Regions from separate parts of the Cobetia sp. MC34 genome, predicted to be linked through region 4. Evidence: predicted binding sites of a transcription regulator. Region 4 holds the regulator's gene; each other region holds the start of a gene.
The links. Region 4 encodes sigma-54, which starts transcription at its own class of promoters, with help from an activator protein. Its sites were predicted from a motif close to TGGCACNNNNNTTGCTNT; they were not measured.
Positions count from the first base shown of each region.

Region 1: a site for sigma-54 is predicted at 1,888-1,905, ahead of IZU87_RS09735 (amino acid ABC transporter substrate-binding protein). Genes of this name have one in related genera too.
Region 2: a site for sigma-54 is predicted at 1,669-1,686, ahead of IZU87_RS08080 (sugar phosphorylase). Genes of this name have one in related genera too.
Region 3: a site for sigma-54 is predicted at 1,662-1,679, ahead of IZU87_RS14060 (ammonium transporter). Genes of this name have one in related genera too.

Region 1 covers NZ_JADPPY010000014.1:78,315-81,930, reverse strand. Annotated here, with positions in the region: gene IZU87_RS09740 (amino acid ABC transporter permease) at 1-508, opposite strand, end outside; gene IZU87_RS09735 (amino acid ABC transporter substrate-binding protein) at 777-1,802, opposite strand; gene speE (polyamine aminopropyltransferase) at 2,233-3,096, opposite strand; gene IZU87_RS09725 (VanZ family protein) at 3,384-3,616, opposite strand, start outside.
Region 2 covers NZ_JADPPY010000011.1:51,368-54,983, forward strand. Annotated here, with positions in the region: gene ribD (bifunctional diaminohydroxyphosphoribosylaminopyrimidine deaminase/5-amino-6-(5-phosphoribosylamino)uracil reductase RibD) at 1-188, opposite strand, end outside; gene nrdR (transcriptional regulator NrdR) at 421-909, opposite strand; gene IZU87_RS08075 (GlsB/YeaQ/YmgE family stress response membrane protein) at 1,308-1,556, shown strand; gene IZU87_RS08080 (sugar phosphorylase) at 1,920-3,616, shown strand, end outside.
Region 3 covers NZ_JADPPY010000031.1:34,078-37,693, forward strand. Annotated here, with positions in the region: gene IZU87_RS14055 (DUF1989 domain-containing protein) at 1-1,433, shown strand, start outside; gene IZU87_RS14060 (ammonium transporter) at 1,784-3,142, shown strand; gene IZU87_RS14065 (hypothetical protein) at 3,282-3,449, shown strand.
Region 4 covers NZ_JADPPY010000001.1:259,370-262,985, forward strand. Annotated here, with positions in the region: gene lptB (LPS export ABC transporter ATP-binding protein) at 1-656, shown strand, start outside; gene IZU87_RS01155 (RNA polymerase factor sigma-54) at 890-2,338, shown strand; gene hpf (ribosome hibernation-promoting factor, HPF/YfiA family) at 2,999-3,307, shown strand; gene IZU87_RS01165 (PTS sugar transporter subunit IIA) at 3,317-3,616, shown strand, end outside.

The sequences.
Region 1 (3,616 bases), on a different contig from region 4:
TGAGGAAGAACGCCTCGCCCAGCGACAGCGAGCCACGCGGACTCGGCAGGGTTCTCAGGACGGCGAAATACCAGAAGAAGATCTGCAGCAGCAGCGGGATATTGCGGAAGACTTCGATATAGACCGCCGCCAGTCGTGAGATCAGCCAGTTGGGGGACAGGCGCGCGACCCCCATGACGAAGCCGATCACGGTCGCGGCGATGACACCCAGTGCGGATATCAACAAGGTATTGAGCAGGCCGACGATGAAGGTATCGCCATAGGTGGATTGCTCGGAATAGTCGATCAGGCTCTGCAGGATGCCAAAGCCTGCGGTGTTGTCCAGAAAGGCAAAGCCGGTGGTGATGCCACGGCTTTCGAGGTTGGTCAGGGTATTGCTGACGATGATCGCCAACACACCGAACACGCCTGCCAGCATCAATAGCTGGAAGATCAGTGCCCGCTTGGCCGGGTCACGCCAGAATGGCGGCTTGACCGTGGCCGGCGGGCGAGAAGCAGGTTGTGTCATACAGGCAATCTCCGCCGGAAAGCTATGCGACTTCCGCCTGCCGTCCTATCGAACGGCAGATCAGTTATCTCTCGGCACTCGATGAATGGGTCACGAGGAACAGGCTGGGCCTCACAGGCCGGGGCTCATGTGGGGCCTCTTGTTGCCGGGCCCCACATGACGCTGGCCAGAGGAAGTGGAGCAAGACGCTCACTTCCCCTGGCCAGCGTCCTTGCTCAGCCTGTCATGAGGGGCAAGGCCCACCCGCAGTACAGGGCGAGCCCGCGCATCAGCGAACCGGCGGGGCGTACTGGACGCCGCCATCGGTCCACAGTGCGTTCAAGCCGCGCTCGATACCCAGTGCGGAGCCGGTACCGACGTTGCGCTCGAACATCTGGCCGTAGTTACCGACCTGCTTGATGACCTGGTAGGCCCAGTCAGCCGGCAGCCCCATGGCTTCCCCGTAGTTGCCATCGGCACCGACCAGGCGCGCGACGTTCGGGTTGGTGTCCGACTTCTTCTCTTCGATGTTGTCGGAGCTCAGCCCCATCTCTTCGGCGTTGATCTGGGCGAACAGGGTCCATTTGACGATGTTGAACCACTGGTCATCACCCTGACGGACGACGGGGCCCAGCGGTTCCTTGGAGATGACTTCCGGCAACACCATCGCGGAGGCCGGATCGGAGAGCTTGATACGCAGCGCGTAGAGCTGGGATTGGTCGGAGGTCAGGACGTCACAACGACCGGCTTCGAAGCCCTTGACGGTCTGGTCGGAGGTATCGAAGACGACCGGCTCGAAGGACATGTCGTTCATGCGGAAATAGTCCGCCAGGTTGAGCTCGGTGGTGGTACCGGACTGGATGCAGACGGCTGCCCCGTCCAGCTCCTTGGCACTGGAGACGCCCAGGTCCTTGCTTACCATGAAGCCCTGGCCGTCGTAATAGTTCACGCCAGCGAAGTTGAGGCCCAGTGAGGTGTCACGGGTCGCCGTCCAGGTGGTGTTGCGGGACAGGACATCAATCTCGCCGGACTGCAGCGCGGTGAAACGCTCCTTGGCCGTCAGCGGTACATAGCGCACCTTGCTGGCATCGCCCAGCACGGCTGCCGCGACGCCGCGGCAGACGTCGACATCAAGGCCCTGCCAGTTACCGGCGTCATCCGGTGCCGAGAAGCCCGGCAAGCCGGTGCTGACGCCACACTGGACAAAGCCCTTTTCCTTGACGCTATCCAGGGTCGCGGCACTGGCGCCTGTCGCCATGGAGGCGGCCAGGACAGCGGCGCTAGCGATCAGCAGTGGCTTCTTGTTGTTATGCATCGTGATTCCCTCGCGAAAGTCTGGAGTCCGCTCGATCAGCCTCGAGTCAGAAGTGGTGCAATGCATTGCATGGCACCTATCGACAATAGCAAGCCGCGTTCCAATTTCCGCCTATCGCGTGATCCGCTGCGTTCAACGCTGAAAAAAGCGCTAAAACCCAGTGTTATAGGCCAAAGCCTCGGGGTGGGGCGGCGGATCATTCCGCGCGATTGCCGCGCAGTTAGGCTCATGGCGAGACCAGTTCGCCTCATATCGGTGCAAAATAAAAACGGCCGTTTCATTGCGAAACGGCCGTTGGCGGTGCAGCGATGTGGCGCGAGTGGCAGATTGCGACCAATGTCTCGGTCTGACTGACTCAACGCTTGTTCATCCCATCAGGCACGTTTTCGTGCCTGATGGGGCTTGCTTGCCACCGCAAGGTGCATGCAGATCACTTCTCCAGCAGGCGCTGCATGAAGGGCGGCAGCACCAGGGCAGCGCGATGGCCTTCGACGGTATAGAAGTCACGCGCGAAGGTGGCGGCAGCAGCATCTTCCTCGCGGAAGGACTTCACGTCACAGCCCTTGCCCGCCAGGGTGCAGCTCCACCAGCCGGACGGATACACCGGCTGCGGGAACGGCAGGGTCGCGACGCTATCAAAGCCCGCTTCGCCCATGTCGTTGCGCAGGTCCTTGATGATGGAATCGGTGTGATAGAGCGGGGACTCGCTCTGCTGCACCATCAGGCCGCCCTGCTTGAGGATACGATGGCAGCGCTTGAGGAAGTCGGTCTTGAACAGACCTTCCGCCGGGCCGACCGGGTCGGTGGAATCGACGATCAGCACGTCGATGCTCTCATCCGGGCAGTTGTCGACCCACTTGACGCCATCCTCGAACAGCAGCTCGGCGCGCGGGTCGTCATTGGACTCGACCAGCGCCGGGAAGAATTGCTCGGAGGCACGCGTGACCGCCGGATCGATATCGATCTGGGTGACCTTCTCCACGCCCGGGTGCTTGAGCACCTCACGCAGGGTGCCGCAATCGCCACCGCCGATGATGACGACACGCTTGGGGTCTGCATGAGCGAACAGCGCCGGATGCGACATCATCTCGTGATAGAGGAAGTTGTCACGGTCAGTCAGCATCACGCAGCCGTCCAGCACCATCAGGTTGCCGTAGGTCTCGGTGGCATAGACTTCGAGGTGCTGATAAGGAGTCTGCTCGTCATGCAGCTTGTGGCTGACCTTGAGCGAGAAGGCGCTGCCGTGGCGATCGAAGATTTCGGTAAACCAGGAGCCATCGAGACGTTCGGTCATGGGGGACCCTCGCATTGGATATCACAGACGGGATATCAAGGTATGGATAGAGACGGCACGATGGCCATCGGAAATTGCGCCAATCAGCACTGCGCCAGCGTCAGGCCGGCAGTTCACGGTCCGCATGACGACCACGCAGCGTGATGTCGTGATACGCGACATGCCGGGCAAGCGCCAACATGGCGCAGGCGCTGCACCATAGCCAAAGACGGGCGGAGTGGAAAGTGTTGATGCATGACAATTTCAGACAGGCCGCGTATCGATGACACACGGCCCGGGGGAGAGGCTCAGCGAGAGGCCGGCCCGAGGCGGACCAGATGCAGAATCAGTCGGACACACTGGAACACTCCCAGCCCGATGAGGATGCCGGCGAGGTCCGCCAGCGCATCCAGCACCTCAGCGCCGCGATAGGGAATCGCCAGCTGCAGACATTCGATGGCGACGCCCAGCAGCAGCAGGACCGGCAGGATGATCAGGCTGGTCAAGCCCGCCAGCCGTGTGGTCAGCGCCAGCAACGCGA
Region 2 (3,616 bases), on a different contig from region 4:
ACGCAGCCCAGCGCGCGCTCACCCGCCTCTGCCAGCGCATTGACCTCGGCATGCCCTTCCCCGGCACGCACATGAAAGCCGCTCGCGATCACCTCGTCAGTCTCGGCCTCTACCAGCACACAGCCGACACGCGGATTGGGCTGCGTCGTGTAGCTGCCCAGTCGCGCCAGGCGCAGGGCGTGGGCCATGTGGCGCGCATCACGCGCCGAGGGAGCACTGCGGTCGCGAGAGTGGCTGTCACGGTGAGCACGAGAAGCACGGGGAGAAAGAGACATGCGATACCTTGGCGTGAAACGAGAGAAGGTCAGGCGTTGCCCAGGCGGCGGCCAATACCCCGAGGCCTGAGCCACGCAGCGTGACGCGACAGGGCCAGCAGGCGCAGGCCTCGAGGTCATCTGCAAGGATGACCGTGTCGAGACATCAGGGCCGCGCGTCTTCCTCGCCCGGCAGGAAGCTGGGCTCCTGGGCGAGACGGTCGATCTCGGCGCGGAACTCATCAAGATCCTGGAAGCGACGATAGACCGAAGCGAAGCGGATATAGGCGACCTGATCCAGCCGCTTGAGCTGCTGCATGACCTCATCACCGATGCGCCGCGCCTCTATCTCACGCTCGCCGGTGGCACGCAGACGCTGACGAATGCGCTCCACCGCGGCCTCGATCAGCTCGGAAGAAACCGGGCGCTTTTCCAGCGCGCGCAGCATGCCGGCACGCAGCTTGTGCTCATCGAAGCTCTCACGCGAGCCGTCACCCTTGACCACGCGCGGCATGACCAGCTCCGCCGTTTCGTAGGTCGTGAAACGCTCACCGCAGGCCGCGCACTGGCGACGCCGCCGCACCTGGTCACCCTCGACCACCAGTCGGGAATCCGTGACCTTGGTTTCATGAGTTCCACAGAAGGGACAGTGCATGTTGGAGAGCCTGCTTGGGTGCGAGGTGGCTGCGGCCCCGCGCGAAGCACAGCGAGGAAGTGGCGCAGCGCAGCCGAATGACAGCGAATGGCGGGTATTGTAACCGTTAAGGCCCCGCCACGGGAGCCTATGTCAGCCTCGACCTATCTGAACTAGCCTTGGGGAGCGATCAAAGGGCGACAGGGGTTTCCTGGATTGTCGCCTCGGGTGGCGGACACCGCGGCGAAAGCGTCAATCAACCTGCCCGGCAGGCTTGAAATCCCCGCGCGATAACCGAAAGATGACATCAGGGTGCAGCGCCTCACAAGGACGCTTGCCCGAGCCGTGAAATCCTTTCACGACTGGCGGCGAATGATCTCTGCCGCGAGATTGTTCACGATGACGCAAGGAGCTGCGACATGGGAATCATTGCATGGATCATATTCGGTCTTATTGCCGGCATCATCGCCAAGGTGATCGTGCCCGGCAAGGATCCGGGTGGCATCATCGTCACCAGCATCATCGGCATCCTGGGTGCCGTGGTCGGTGGCTGGGTCGGCACCCTGATGGGTTTCGGTGAAGTGACGGGATTCAATCTGGCCAGCTTTGTCATCGCCGTGCTCGGCGCCGTCATTCTGCTGATTCTGTATCGCGTGCTGCGCAAGTAAAGCGTGTCATGAAGCGCAGTGGCGTCAGCTGGCCGCAGGCCACATGACGCCGGACAGGACGGCCAGCCGGCACATGCAGGCTGGCCGTCCTGCCTTGCAGGCTTGACGAATCTGGCCCGAGGCGTGCATGACTCATGAGTAAAGGCGCCAGGCCGTCACCCACGGGCGCCGCTGAGCGATGCGCTATTCAGGCATTTCACCAAGCGACGGCCAGCCGACTTCATCTGATATGTGATTTCCAGTCTTGCCACCGGCCCCGCAGGATTGCGCCGGCGGGCTTCCCGAAGATCACCCGCGACACGCTCTGCCCATTGCGGCTCACGAGGCAGAGTCTGACCGCTTTTGCTGCCACGAGGATTGCCCATGTCCGATACGTCATCTCCCGATCACTCGACATCCACTGCACCCGATCCTGCGCCGAGCGAGGACAACGCCAGACCACGGGCCAGAGTCTCTCTCGCCAGACGCCTCTCGCAAGCTGATTTCCAGGCGCACGCCACACGCCTGCTCGCCGAGATCTACCCACAGCGTCATGAAGAAGTCCTCAGACGCCTGGAGACAGTGCTGGATTTCCATCGCACGCGCCTCAACCCCCGCGTACCGGAAGGCGAGCCGCTCTGGAGCGAGCGCGACCAGTGGCTGATCACCTACGGCGACAGCCTGCAGCAGGAAGGCGAGGCACCACTGGCGACCCTGCACGACTTCCTCGCCAGCCGACTGGACGACAGCCTGTCCGGTGTCCACGTGCTGCCCTTCTTCCCATGGAGCAGCGATGACGGCTTCAGCGTCATCCACTATCGCGAGGTCAATCCGGTCCTCGGCGACTGGCAGGACATCCGGCGCCTGAGTGAGCAGCGCGACCTGATGGCAGACCTGGTCATCAATCACTGCTCACGCGAGTCACTGTGGTTCGCCGATTATCTGGCCGGCGTGCAGCCCGGCCGCGACTACTTCATCGAGATGGACCCCGACACCGATGTCTCCGAGGTCGTGCGCCCGCGCCCATCTGCACTGCTCACGCCGGTGCATACCCGTCGTGGCCTGCGCCATCTTTGGGCAACCTTCTCGGATGACCAGATCGACCTGAACTTCGCCAATCCCGATGTGCTGCTCGAATTCATCGGCATCCTGCTTTATTACCTCGAGCAGGGCGCGGGCATCATCCGCCTCGATGCGGTGGCCTTCCTGTGGAAACGCCAGGGCACCTCCTGCATCCACCTGCCGGAGACTCACGCCGTGGTGCGCCTGCTGCGCGCCATCGTCGACCATCTGGCGCCCGGCAGCCTGTTGATCACCGAGACCAACGTGCCCCACGCCGAGAACATGTCCTACTTCGGGCTCGACCGCCTGTCACAGCACGGCCTCACCGCCATCGAGGGCAGCGCCCAGGCCGATGAAGCGCACCTGATCTATCAGTTCACGCTGCCGCCGCTGACCCTGCACACCCTGACCTCCGGCGATGCCAGCGCCCTGACCCAGTGGGCCACCAGCCTGCCGTCATTGCCTTCCGGCTGCAGCTACTTCAACTTCACCGCCAGTCACGACGGTATCGGCGTTCGCGCCCTTGAGGGCCTGCTGCCCGACCACGAGCGCGACACCCTGGTGCGGCTGGTGCATGACTTCGGTGGCTACGTCAGCATGCGCGCCAACCCCGGGCGCGCCGACACCCCCTATGAGCTCAACATCAGCTACTTCGATGCGCTCAAGGGCACGCGGCGCGGCCAGGACCCGTGGCAGATCGAGCGCTTCATCGCCAGTCAGACCCTGATGCTGAGCCTGCAGGGCATCCCGGGGCTGTACATCCACTCGCTGACCGCGACCCCCAACCACCAGGAAGGCGTCGAGCGCGATGGTCATCTGCGCGCCATCAATCGCCGCAAATGGCAGCGCGATGAACTGGAAGCGCTGCTGGCAAGCCCCAACACCGCGACCCATGAGGTCTTCCACGCCCTCAAGCGCCGCATGGCACTGCGCCGCAACGAACCCTGCTTCCACCCGGATGCCGACCAGAATGTCTTTGATGTCGGCCCGGATTTCTTCGTCTTCGAGCGCGTCACCCA
Region 3 (3,616 bases), on a different contig from region 4:
CGCATGGCATTCAACAGCGTGCCAGCTGGCCGGCGATCAACTTCTTCTTCAATGCCTATGTAGAGCCCTGCGGCACCCTGGCGGTGGACGAGCCCTGGTCGCGTCCCGGCGATTACGTACTGCTGCGCGCCGACCGTGACCTCATCTGCGCCTCATCGGCCTGTCCGGATGACATCGACGCCGCCAATGGCTGGGTGCCGACCGATATCCAGGTGCGCATCTACGCCGCTGAACATGATTTCCCCCGTGGGATCGCCTATCGCAATCGGCCCGAGGAATTGCCGCGCATGACACTGCCCACCGCCTTTCATCCCTGCACCTCCGCCTTGACCAAGCAGTTCATCGACTACCACGGCTACTGGCTGGCCACGCATTACGAAGGATGGGGCGCGCGGGCCGAATATCTGGCCTGCCGCGAGCGGGTCGCGATGATGGATCTTTCGGCGCTGCGCAAGTTCGAGGTCGCCGGTCCCGATGCCGAACGCCTGCTGCAATACGCATTGACCCGCAATGTACGACGGCTCTCCATCGGCGAGGTGGTGTACTCGGCCATGTGTCAGGAAACCGGCGGCATGCTCGATGACGGCACCTTGTTCCGCATGGGCGAGCAGACCTTCCGCTGGATCTGCGGTGACCCGGCCAGCGGCCAGTGGCTCAGGGAGCTTGCCCAGCGCCAGGGCTATCGCGTCACGGTGCGTGACTCCACTCATCAGCTGCACAACGTCGCGCTGCAGGGCCCGAAGAGCCGCGAGGTGCTGGCGCCGCTGATCTGGAATGCGCGTACCCAGCCAGACGTTCAGGGGCTGGGCTGGTTCCGCTTCATGATCGGTCGTCTGTCGGGGCCGGATGGCATTCCGCTGATGGTGTCGCGTACCGGCTATACCGGCGAGCTCGGTTATGAAATCTGGTGCCATCCCAAGGACGCCCCGGCCGTGTGGGAGGCGATCTGGGCGGCGGGTGAGCCCCATGGCATCGCGCCGCTGGGACTGGATGCCCTCGACATGCTGAGAATCGAGGCGGGGCTGATCTTCGCCGGTCATGAATTCTGCCCGCAGACCTCCCCCTATGAGGCGGGCATCGGCTTCACCGTGCCGATGAGGAGCAAGGAGGATGATTTCGTCGGGCGGGCAGCGCTGCAACGCGAGGCGCCGGAATCACGGCATCGCGTGATGGGCCTGAAGATGCACAGCAGCGAGCTGGTCAGCCATGGCGACCTCGTCTACCACGGCCGCTATCCGGTGGGCGTGGTCACCAGTGCCACCCAGTCGCCGCTGCTCGATCGCTCCATCGCGATGTGCCGCCTGGCACCGGACTTCGCAAGCCCGGGAACCCAGCTTGAGATCGGCCAGCTGGATGGCCATCAGAAGCGCCTCGCCGCCGAGGTGGTGACATTGCCCTTCCATGACCCGGAGCGCCTCAAGGTGCGTAGCTGATCTCACTGCCAGGCGGGGGAATGAGAGGTGAGTCGCGAGCAATGACTTGCGTATATGCAGCGCCCTGCAAGTCATCTCACGGTGCATGCCGTGGCCGGCATGCCTCAATAACGCCCATCCTCCTCGCAGGGAAGGCTTCATGGGCTTCATATCTGAAGAGGAGTCCTCGATTTCAAGAATGACGCAGTAAAAACAACGAATTGCTGAGGGTGGCCAATCAGGGTCATCTGGCATGTCGCTTGCTTTATCCAGCAGGTCCCCTTGAAAAACAACAACAACCCCCGGACGGGCAGTGCCGCTTGCACAGTGAGGCGCGCTGATCCACAGGCTCCGGTAAAGGAGAAAAGACGATGGATGAAAAGACGTTGCAAAGCATATTGGATATGCATCAGGCGATGAACATCGAGGTGTTCTATTGGTGGTGTACCGCCATCATGTTCCTGATCCATGCAGGCTTTCTGGCCTATGAGATCGGTGCCTCGCGTTCCAAGAATGCGTTGGCATCCGGCATGAAGAACGTGCTGACGCTGGCCTCGATCATCCCCGCCTTCTACTTCGTGGGCTGGTGGATCTACAACGCCTTCCCCAACGGGCTGATCCCCATCGAGGCCTCCGCCGCTCTGCCGTGGAGCGCGAGCATGCGTCCGGACGCCGATGACATGGGCACCGGCATCTTCTTCGCCGCCTTTGCCCTGTTCGGCGCGACCACCGGCTCCATCCTGTCGGGGGCGGTGATCGAACGCATCCGCCTGGGGGCCTTCCTGATTCTGGCGGTGATTCTCGGTGCCGGTGTCTGGATCATGGCGGGCGCCTGGGGTTGGCATCCGGATGGCTGGATGCTGCACAAGCTGGGCTACCACGATGTCGGCGCCGCCGGTGTGGTGCACGCCGTGGCCGGCTTCTTCGCGCTGGGTGTGCTGCTCAATCTGGGAGCGCGCATCGGCAAGTACAGTGACGATGGCAAGCCGCAGGTGATCGCGCCGCACAACATGCCGATGACGTTGATCGGCCTGATGCTGATCATCGTCGGTTTCTTCGGCTTCCTCGGTGGCTGCATCATCTTCAACACCGGTGACATCGGCTGGACCACCATCTACGGCAATCGCACCAACCTTTCTGCCTTCGCCTTCAATACCCTGATGGGCTTCGGTGGTGGCGTGATCGGTGCTTATCTGTCCTCGCGTGATCCCTTCTGGACCATGTCCGGTGCTCTGGGCGGCATCATCACCGTCGCGGCGGGGCTGGATCTCTACAACCCGGGCCTGGCCTTCGTGCTGGCGGTCTCCGGTGGCGCCCTGATGCCGAAGATCGGCGCACTGCTCGAGAAGCGTGGCCTGGATGACTCCGTCGGCGCCTTCGCGGTGCATGGCTTCTGCGGCTTCTACGGCGTGGTACTGGTGGGTATCTTCGCGGCCGGCTTCCCGAATGTCGGCGAAGGCGTGCCGGACGTTTCCTTCACCGGCCAGCTGACCGGCGCGGTGGTGATGGCACTGACGGGCTTCATTCCGGGCTGGGGCGTGGCCTATCTGCTCAAGAAGTTCAACCTGCTGCGCGTGCCGCCGCATGTCGAAGTGCTGGGGCTGGACCTGTTCGAAGTCCCGGCCAAGGCCTATCCGGAAAGCCTGTCCTCCGAGACGAGCTCCAGCGTGCCGGCACGTTCCGGTGGGGTGGTCGCGGCGCCAATGGACAAGCGTCCTGACATCAGCTGAGTCCCGGTAGCTGAGCCCTGGTAGCTGAGTCCCGGCGCACATCCTGAAGGGGCCGGTCTGTCGAGATAAGTGCGGACTGGCCCCGTTATTGCAGTACTGGTAGACCCAACCGATATCCGCTTTCGCAAGGAGTCTTGCAATGGAAACTGTCGATACTGTGGTACACGCTGGCAACTACGCCTTCTTCTTCAGCAACTCTGGCGCCGTGGCGGTGTGCCTGCTGGTCGCCGCTGGCGTCTGCATTGCGCTGAGCGCCAATATCCTGCGCCACGAGAAAGCGTCCTTCGAGAGCAAGAAGACGCCGTGATCCTCTGGGCATCATGACCGGCACATCAAACGCCGCAGCGCTCAGCGCTGCGGCGTTTTTGATAGGTGCCATTGCACCCGATTGGCTTTGCACGAAGAGAGTGTGGCGTGCGTCACGCAGTCGTCACCTGAGAGCTTGATAATGGCGGCCCCTCAAGGTGGCACTCA
Region 4 (3,616 bases):
TGGAGATCCGCCAGGGCGACATCGTCGGCCTGCTGGGCCCCAACGGCGCCGGCAAGACTACCTCGTTCTACATGATCGTCGGGCTGGTGCGCGCCGATGCCGGCAACGTCTCCATCGATGACAAGGACCTCTCCGCTGCCGCCATGCATCAGCGTGCACGTGCCGGCATCGGCTATCTGCCGCAGGAGGCGTCGATCTTCCGCAAGCTGTCGGTGGCCGACAACATCATGGCGATTCTGGAGACCCGCAAGGACCTGGATCGCAATGGCCGCAAGGCACGCCTTGAAGAGTTGCTCGAGGAATTCAGCATCACGCACATCCGCGCCAGCGCCGGCATGAGCCTGTCCGGCGGCGAGCGTCGTCGGGTCGAGATCGCCCGTGCACTGGCCACCGAGCCGGACTTCGTATTGCTCGATGAGCCCTTCGCCGGCGTCGACCCCATCTCGGTGGGCGAGATCAAGAGCATCGTGCGCCAACTGCGCGATCGTGGCATCGGCGTGCTGATCACCGACCACAATGTGCGCGAGACGCTCGATATCTGTGACACCGCCTATATCGTCGGCGATGGCCAGATCATCGCCCACGGTGACGCGGACTCCATCCTGGCCAACCAGCAGGTGCGCGACGTCTACCTGGGCCACGAGTTCACGCTCTAGGGTCAGCGGCTGCGCTGAGTCCTCGCGAGGTAAAAGCTTCGAAAGCCGCTGCGTGATTTTATCGCGTAGCGGCTTTTTCATGTCTGACATCAGACGCATGCATGACGTCCATACCACCTTGGTGGAAACATGGCATGCAAGTTGCTTGAATATTCACGACAACCACTTGTCAGTGCCCCGAGTCACGGTATAGCGTAGTAAGCACGTTCCTTTGCCGTGAATTGACTGACTCCATGAAACCCACCCTGCAACTCCGCCTCGGCACCTCGCTGACCATGACGCCGCAGCTCCAGCAAGCGATCCAGCTGCTGCAGCTGTCGACGCTCGACCTGCGTCAGGAGATTCAGCAAGCCCTCGAGTCCAACCCCATGTTGGAGCTCGACGAGGACTACGAGTCGCTGGATGTCGTCGAGACACAGGATTCGAGCGAGATCTCCACTGCCGACTCCTCGAGCGAGATTCCCGAGGAATACCCCCTCGACAGTGACTGGTCGGACCTCTACCAGGACCACGCCGGTAGCCTGACCAGCTCCGGCAGTGGCAGCGGGAGCGAAGAAGGGCCGGACTTCGATCGCAATACCAGCGTCGAGAGCCTGCAGGACCACCTGCGCTGGCAGCTGGCGATGACCGACCTCGATGGCCGTGAACGCCAGATGGCGGAGAGCCTGATCGATGCCGTCGACGGTGCCGGTTATCTGAGTCTGTCACTCGATGAGCTGGTCGATGGCCTGCGCGGCCAGGGCCTGCCCGGCCTCAAGGCCTCCGAACTCGAGCAGGTATTGCTGCGTCTGCAGCAGTTCGACCCGACCGGCGTCTTCGCCCGTGATCTGCGCGAATGCCTGCTGCTGCAACTGGCACTGCTGCCGGATGACCTGCCGCTGCTGGCGCAGGCGCGCCGCCTGGTACGTCAATTCCTCGAGGCACTGGGCAACGATGACCGCAAGCTGCTCAAGCGCCGCCTGAGCCTTGACGATGACGAGCTGGATCACGTCATCCGCCTGGTACGCGCGCTCGATCCGCGTCCGGCATCCGCCTGGGGCGAGCCCGCCAGCGATTACGTGATCCCTGATCTGCTGGTGCGCCATACCCGCCATGGCTGGCAGGTCGAGCTCAACCCGGAAGCGCTGCCCAAGCTGCGCATCCAGCCGGAATACGCCGCGCTGATCAAGCGTGCCGACAAGTCCGCCGACAACACCTTCCTCAAGGACAACCTGCAGGAAGCGCGCTGGCTGATGAAGAGCCTGTCATCACGCAATGACACCCTGCTCAAGGTCGGCCGCGAGATCATGGCGCGCCAGATCGACTTCCTCGAGCAAGGCGAGGAAGGCATGAAGCCGCTGATTCTGGCCAACATCGCCGAAGTGGTCGAGATGCACGAATCGACCATCTCGCGGGTCACGACCCAGAAGTACATCCACACCCCGCGCGGCGTCTTCGAGCTCAAGTTCTTCTTCTCGAGCCAGGTCGGTGGCAGCGGCAGTGGCGACGCCCACTCAAGCACCGCCATTCGTGCCCGCATCCGCAAGCTGATCGCGGAAGAGCCGGCCCGCAAGCCTCTCTCCGACTCGCGGCTGGTCGATCTGCTCGCCAGCGATGGCATCGAGGTCGCACGCCGTACCGTGGCCAAGTATCGCGAGGCGATGGGCATCCCCTCCTCCAGCGAGCGCAAGCGTCTGGCCTGAGGCGTCACCTGCGGCTGCCATGCCCTGCTTTCACCTCCACAATGGCAGCCGCCGCCAACCTCAAGCGCTGGATTTTCCGCTCATCAGCCTCTGACTTCGCGGGCAGCGGTACGCCTGTCGCGCGCTCGGTCATGCCGTCAACCGCTCATCAATTGCCCGTCATGGGCCATGACGGCGCGCAGGATGACGGTAAAAAACCGCCGTTCCGGCAGCGTCATTCACCGTCAATCGCATGTTTTTAAAGTCACTTTTGCGCGTATTGCACCTGGATGACACCCGGAGAACCTCCCGGAACGCCGCTTGCTCCACGCAATCGAAGCGCCTGAAAGGCGACGTACATGCAGGCATTGGCGACGAAAACCCGCCTTCTTGCGCGTCTTTCACGCACCACCCACCAGACGTGCCCTTGAAGTCCACTCCGTTACCCCTCAATGAGTTGAAGACAAGCACTGAGCCACGATGCAGCGCAGCGTTGATCTTTGCGCAAAGCTTGGGCATTGTCGGTACAGACGCTCACGACATCTGACGCCACTGGCAAGGGTGCGAAAACATCGCCAGACGGTGGCCGTCAAGCCTGTTGCAGAGCGTCCGATCAGGGTTTGCTCGTAGTCAAAAAGGGTTACAATTGAATGGCAACCCGCTGGATAAAGGAGCGTGTCCATGCAAGTGAATATCACCGGGCATCATGTGGAACTTACCGATCCTCTCCGCGATTACGTCAACGAGAAGCTCGCTCGCCTCGAACGGCATTACGACAACATCACCAATGTTCAGGTGACACTGTCGATCGAGAAGGAGCGCCAGCAGGCTGCCTGCACCTTGCACGCGGCAGGCGCTGACCTCCACGCCCTGGCAGAAGACCCCAACATGTACGCTGCCATCGACGCGCTCGCCGACAAGCTGGATCGCCAGCTGGTCAAACACAAGGAAAAGTCCCAGGCTCGCTCTCAGGGCACCGGGACCCGTTGACCTTCAGCCATGACACTTGATCAGATCCTTCCCCCCGAGCGCACGCTTTACGGTGTCCCCGGGGGGAGCAAGAAGCGGGTGCTTGAATTCTTCAGCACCTTCATCGCACAGAACATTCCCAGCCTGGATAGCCAGGAAGTCTTCTCGCGCCTGATCGGGCGCGAGAGACTGGGGTCGACCGGCATTGGCCACGGTGTGGCCGTGCCCCATGCACGCAGCCCGCATTGCAAGACGCCAATCGCTGCGTTTCTGAAGCTCGGTGAACCCATCGACTTCGATGCCATCGACGGAGAACCCATCGATCTGCTG